Linked DNA regions of Labrys monachus. The main gene of each other region encodes a partner of the protein of the gene in region 2 in a complex. Links are inferred from orthologs where the notes say so. Each region holds a gene or a part of one and is shown on either strand. Other genes may lie near its edges.

The links.
Region 1: the proteins of J3R73_RS29845 (region 2) and dapF are in contact, whole or in part, in a solved structure (PDB 5YGU), measured with the Escherichia coli proteins. The link is inferred for Labrys monachus from one-to-one orthologs.

The regions. Positions count from the first base shown.
Region 1 is NZ_JAUSVK010000001.1:6,403,717-6,406,851, forward strand. What follows is about bases 135-2,956. They hold dapF (diaminopimelate epimerase), read right to left. Parts: upstream 2,067-2,956; coding sequence 1,203-2,066; downstream 135-1,202. Other genes in these bases: mtaB (tRNA (N(6)-L-threonylcarbamoyladenosine(37)-C(2))-methylthiotransferase MtaB), read right to left, coding at 135-1,206; J3R73_RS29185 (NADP-dependent malic enzyme), read left to right, coding at 2,296-2,956. In the rest of the region: more of mtaB, read right to left, coding at 1-134; more of J3R73_RS29185, read left to right, coding at 2,957-3,135. UniProt on the Escherichia coli protein: Involved in the succinylase branch of the L-lysine biosynthesis and in the biosynthesis of the pentapeptide incorporated in the peptidoglycan moiety. Catalyzes the stereoinversion of LL-2,6-diaminopimelate (L,L-DAP) to meso-diaminopimelate (meso-DAP).
Region 2 is NZ_JAUSVK010000001.1:6,550,041-6,553,116, reverse strand. What follows is about bases 54-2,816. They hold J3R73_RS29845 (RNA pyrophosphohydrolase), read right to left. Parts: upstream 1,809-2,816; coding sequence 1,299-1,808; downstream 54-1,298. Other genes in these bases: J3R73_RS29830 (heme ABC transporter permease), read right to left, coding at 2,613-2,816; ccmD (heme exporter protein CcmD), read right to left, coding at 2,414-2,611; J3R73_RS29840 (DsbE family thiol:disulfide interchange protein), read right to left, coding at 1,827-2,417; J3R73_RS29850 (RNA pyrophosphohydrolase), read right to left, coding at 796-1,302; J3R73_RS29855 (GntR family transcriptional regulator), read left to right, coding at 54-585. In the rest of the region: more of J3R73_RS29855, read left to right, coding at 1-53; more of J3R73_RS29830, read right to left, coding at 2,817-3,076. UniProt on the Escherichia coli protein: Master regulator of 5'-end-dependent mRNA decay.

The DNA.
Region 1 (3,135 bases), 150 kb from region 2 along the record:
GCGGACGGGAAGGATTTCCCCGGGCGCTCGCGCCTCCGTCGGCCGCACGGCGGCGAATTGGACGGTGCGGCCGATGCCGCCACGTTCGGTCAGGATCGGCAGCGCGCGGCCGATCTGGCCATCCAGGAAGCGTGCAAGCGCCTGGTCGCCCGCCTCCCGCAGGCGGGCGGCTCTCTCCCGGATCGCGGTGCCGTCGACGGGCGGCATGCGGGCGGCCGGCGTCTGCGGGCGAGGCGAGAACGGAAAGGCGTGCAGATAGACGATGCCGCATTCCTCGACGAGGTCGAGCGAGCGGCGGAACATCGCCTCGTCCTCGGTCGGAAAGCCGGCGATGATGTCGGCGCCGAAGACGACGTCGGGGCGCAGGCGACTGGCCTCGGCGCAGAAGCGCAGGGCATCCGCGCGGGAATGGCGCCGCTTCATCCGCTTCAGGACGAGATCGTCGCCCGACTGCAGCGAGAGGTGGAGGTGGGGCATCAGCCGTTCCTCCTCCGCCAGCATGCGCATGAGGTCCGCATCGGCCTCGATCGAATCGATCGAGGACAGCCGCAGCCGCGGCAGCTCGCGGATCTCCGCCAATATCTGCCGCACGAGCCGCCCAAGCGGCAGGGGGGCGGGCAGGTCGGCGCCGTAGCTCGTCAGGTCGACGCCGGTGAGGACGACCTCCTTGTAGCCGGCTTCGACAAGGCGCCGGATCTGCGCGACGACGAGTTCCGGCGCCAGCGAGCGCGAATTGCCGCGTCCGAACGGGATGATGCAGAAGGTGCAGCGATGGTCGCAGCCGTTCTGGATCTGGACGAAACCGCGGGCGCGCGCCTCGAAGCCGCCGATCTCCGGCAGCGCGATATCGCGGGCCGCCATGATGTCGGAGGCGACCACCTTGCCCCGGCTGTCGTCGAGCGACTGCCATGTCGAAGGCGTGAGCTTCTCCGCATTGCCGACGACGAAGGAGACTTCCTCCATGGCGGCGAAGCGCTCGGTGTCGGTCTGCGCCGCGCAGCCGGTGACGACGATGCGCCGCTGCGGATCCTCGCGCTTGAGGCGCCGGATGGCCTGGCGTGCCTGGCGCGTCGCTTCGGCCGTCACCGCGCAGCTGTTGATCACCGTGAGGTCGTCCCGGCCGCCGAGAAGCGTCTTCATCGCCTCGGATTCATGGATGTTGAGGCGGCAGCCGAAGGTGACGACCGTGCTGGCGGCGGTGCTCATGCGGCGTCGGCGAACCAGGAGGGCGCGAAGCGTCCGGCATGCTCGAGCTCGACGGCGCCGGTCATCAGCACATGGTCGTCGCTCTCGCGCCAGTCGATCAGGAGATCGCCGCCCGGCAGCGAGATGCGGGTCCGGCGTGCGGTCAGGCCGAGCCGGGCCGCCGCCACGCCGGTGGCGCAGGCCGCCGAGCCGCAGGCCCGGGTCATGCCGGCGCCGCGCTCCCACACGCGCAGCACGATGTGGCCGGCATCGCGGACCTCGGCGAGCGAGACGTTCACCCGTTCGGGAAACAGAGGATCGTGCTCGATGCTCGGCCCGATGGTGGCGAGGTCGTAGCCATAGGGGTCGTCCGGCACCCAGAAAACGGCATGCGGATTGCCCATATTGACCAGGCTCGGCCGCTCCAGCAGCGGCGCTTCGGCCGGACCGTAGCGGAAGTCGACCGCGCGGGTGTCCTCGGCCGGGCGCGAGATCGGAATCTCCTGCCACAGGAAGCGGGGCGGGCCCATGTCCACGGTGAAGGCCTCGCCGGCCCGGCGGGCTTCGACCAGGCTCGTCGGCGTCTGCAGGACGATGGTGTCGCGGCCGTGCGCCGGCATCAGGTGCCAGGCGACGCAGCGCGTGCCGTTGCCGCAGGCGCCGGACTGCGAGCCGTCCGTGTTGAAGATGCGCATGAAGGCATCCGTGCCCGCCTGCCGGGGCGGATAGAGCACCATCAGCTGGTCGAACGGCTCATGCGCCGCAATCGCCCGCGCCTCCGCCGGCGTGACCTCGTGGCCGCCGTCGCGCAGGTCGAGCACGACGATCTCGTTGCCGATGCCGTTCATCTTCAGATAGGGGCGGTTCGCAAGGCCGGACATGCGGAAAGGCTCTCAATTCTGCCCCTTCATATAGGGGAAATCCGGCCGCAAACCAATGGCCGTCTCGACGCCGGCAGGCCGATCATGCAGGCCGCCGCCAGGCCGCGAACTTCTGCCGGGGAGATGCGCAAAAGCGACGTTTTCTGCTGCAGTGCAACCAGAAATCACCCTTGTTGGCCGCCAAAGCAGCGGATAGGGTCGGCGCCCCGCCACTGGAAAGCCTCCGAAAATGCCGGACCACAAACCGCCGCGCCAGCCGCGTCCCAGCTTTACCGACCAGGAAGCGCTCGCCTTCCACGCGCAGGGCAAGCCCGGCAAGATCGAGGTCGTCGCGACCAAGCCGATGGCGACCCAGCGCGACCTGTCGCTGGCCTATTCGCCGGGGGTCGCGGTGCCGGTGAGGGCGATCGCGGAGGATCCGGCCCGGGCCTATGACTACACGGCCAAGGGCAATCTGGTCGCGGTGATTTCGAACGGCACCGCCATCCTCGGGCTCGGCGATCTCGGGGCGCTCGCCTCCAAGCCGGTGATGGAAGGCAAGGCGGTGCTGTTCAAGCGCTTCGCCGACGTCGATTCGATCGATCTGGAAATCGACACCAAGGATCCCGACGCGTTCATCAATGCGGTGCGCTATCTCGGGCCGACCTTCGGCGGCATCAATCTGGAGGACATCAAGGCGCCGGAATGCTTCATCATCGAGGAGCGCCTCAAGGAATTGATGGACATCCCGGTCTTCCATGACGACCAGCACGGCACCGCCATCATCGCCGCCGCCGGCCTGTTCAACAGCCTGAAGATCACCGGACGGGACATTTCCTCCACGCGGCTCGTGGTCAACGGCGCCGGGGCGGCCGGCATCGCCTGCGTGGAACTGGTCAAGGCGATGGGATTCGCCCCCGCCAACGTCCTGCTGTGCGACACCAAGGGCGTGGTCTGGCAGGGACGCACCGAGGGCATGAACCAGTGGAAGTCGGGCCATGCCGCGGTCACCGACCGGCGCACCCTCGCCGAGGCGATGGACGGGGCGGACGTCTTCTTCGGCGTCTCCGCCAAGGGCGCGCTGACGGCC
Region 2 (3,076 bases):
GTCGTTACCATCGGCATGTTCGAAGAGGCGACGCGCGACTATGCGGCGGCCATCGCCTCTCATCTGGGGGCGGACTTCCAGGTCGGGGCCTGCACGCTCGATCGCGTCCGCAGCGACGAGGGCTTTCGGAAATCGCTGCGTGACGTGGAACTCGTCGTCACCTTTCCCAATCGGCAGCGCGAGATCGCAGCGCTTCTCCCGCGCCTCAGGGTGGTCTCGATCAGATTTCTTCCGACGGAGAAGACCCGACAGGCGCTTGCGGGCCTGGACCCCTATGCCAGGCTCGCGGTCGTCTCTCATTTCCCCGATTTCCTGCCGATGCTGAAATCGGGCGCGCAGCGCTTTGCGCCCCATGTGGCGGAATGCAGGGCGGTGGTCCTCGACACGCCCGAATTGGGGCCGGCACTCGATTGGGCCGATGTCGTTGTTTACACGACGGGCGCCGAGAGAGTTCTCGACCTGCTGGATGCCGACCAGACGGGATTTGAATACCGCTATGGCCCGGATCTCGTCGATCTCGACCGGACCGTCCTGCCGCTGCTGCGGCGGGAGCGGGCGGAGGATGTTTCGCTTACGGCCCCCTGAGAAGGGAGGACCTATGTTCGACCCGCTTTCAGGTGTCTGGTCCCGGTTTCGACTTTCGTTGCCGCGAGGCGCTCCCTGGCGGCCTGCCATGCGAGACCCCGGGCATTGCTGCTGGACGCAAAGGGCCGGGCCGTCGCCTTCTTCGGCGAGCTCTTTCACCCTCGGCAATACGCGCACCGGGGCCGCCGGAGAGGGAGACCCCGACGGCTGCTATGATGCCGTCCCGAACGCCGCGAAGGCCAGCGCCACACGCTCATACACCGCCCGCTTGTGCGGGGTGACCAGGCCGGGCAGCCGCGCGAGCCTCTCCCAGCGCCAGCCGAAGAACTCCTGCGGCTCGCCCGTCGGCAGGTTGACCACGTCGATCTCGCCGTCGTCGCCCTCGAAGCGGAAGGCGACCCAGCGCTGCTTCTGGCCACGGAAGGGCGACAATTTGTGCCGCGGGCCGTCATAGGGCGGGAAGTCGTAGTCCCACCAGTCCGGCGTCACCGCGAGCAGGGCCGCCGAGCGCACATTGGTTTCTTCCCACAATTCGCGCCGCGCCGCGGCGACGATGTCCTCGCCCTCGTCGATGCCGCCCTGCGGGCATTGCCATTCGAAGCCGGGGACGATCAGCTCGGGGCCCGAGGTCTTCGCCCGGCCGACCAGGACGAGGCCCTGGCTGCTGAACAGGGCGATGCCGACATTCGGCCGGTAGGGGAGCGCCTGGCCCGTCATCGGACGAGGAAGCGGAAGGCGTCGACGACGTTGCGGTAGACGCCGGCCTTGAAGGGGATGACGAGGTCCGGCAGCGCCTCCAGCGGCTGCCAGCGCCATTGGTCGAATTCGGCCTTGAACCGGCCCTCGCCCGGATGGTCGACGTCGATCTCGCTCTCCTGCCCGGTGAAGCGGAAGGCGAACCATTTCTGGATCTGGCCGCGGTAATGCTGCGTCCAGCCGCTGCCGACCATCTCTTCCGGCAGGTCGTAGGCATACCATTCCGGCGCTTCGGCGAGGAACTCGATCGAGCGCACACTGGTCTCCTCATAGAGTTCGCGGATCGCCGCGTCGCGCGGATCCTCGCCCTCGTCGATGCCGCCCTGCGGCATCTGCCACTCGAAGCTGCCGCTGCGCTCGGCCTGGCCGGGTTTCGGCTTGCGCCGCCCGAGCAGGACCTCGCCGGCCGCGTTGAACAGCGCCGCGCCCGCGCAGGGCCGGTAGGGAAGCTTGCTCCGGTCGTTCATGTCTGCCTCGCGTCCTGCCTATTTCTTTGCCGCCGCCTCGATGGCGGGCAGCAGGCGGCCGGCCACGACGTCGTCGCTCAGCGGGCCGACGATCTTGTCGAGGATGACGCCGTCCTTGCCGACCAGGAAGGTCTCCGGCACGCCGTAGACGCCCCAGTCGATGGCCGAGCGGCCATTGGCGTCGACCCCGACGGCGTCGTAGGGATCGCCGAAGGTGCCGAGGAAGCGGCGGGCATTGTCCGGCAGGTCCTTGTAGTTGATGGCGGCGATGCGAACCTTCTTCTGCGCGGCGAGCCGCATCAGCACGGGATGCTCGTCCTGGCAGGGGCCGCACCAGGAGGCGAAGACGTTCACCACCGTCACGCCGCCGGCCTCGAGATCCGCCGTGCCGAGGCCCGGCACCGGCCTGCCGTCGCGCTGCAGGCCGTCGAGCGGCGGCAGCTTCATGTCGGGGACGGTCTTGCCGATCAGCGCCGAGGGCAGCGTGCTCGGGTCGCCCGCGCCGAGCTGGCGCCAGAACAGCAGCGCCAGGGCGGCGAACACCGCGATGGGCAGGAAGGCGAGCCAGCGCCGCCGCGGCCGGACCGGCAGGGCCTGGGTCTCGCTCATCGCGGAGCGCCCTCCGTCCGCGACCGCGAGCGCCGCCTGAGGCCGCGCGCCTCGAGCTCGGCGAGCGTCTTCAGCTGGCTGCGGTAGTCGACCAGGATCCAGGCGGCGAGCGCGGCGATCACCGCGATCGCCAGCCCATAGGCCCATGTGATGAAGGCCCAATGCGGCCCGAGGTCCATGCCGAGGACGACCATGTCAGGCCTCCGCCGGCATCGCGGGCGCCATCGTGGTCGCCACGCCGGCTGCCGCCATCAGGCGCATGGTGCGGATGCGCCGGCGCAGGATCTCGGCCCGCATCGCCATCAGATGCAGGGTGAAGAACAGGCCGGTGAAGGCGAGCGCCATCACCAGGAGCGGCCAGAGCATGGAGGCATCGATGGTCGATCCGCCCATGCGGAACACCGATTCGCCCTGGTGCAGCGTGTACCACCATTCGACCGAGAACTTGATGATGGGGATGTTGACCGCCCCGACCAGCACGAGGACGGCGCAGATCTTGGCGGCGCGGCCGGGGTCCTCGACGCTGTGCCAGAGCGCCAGCAGCGCGAGATACATCAGGAACAGCACGAGGACCGAGGTGAGCCTCGCATCCCAGACCCACCACGTCCCCCACATCGGCTGGCCCCACAGCGAGCCGGTGACGAGGCAGAGCAGAGTGA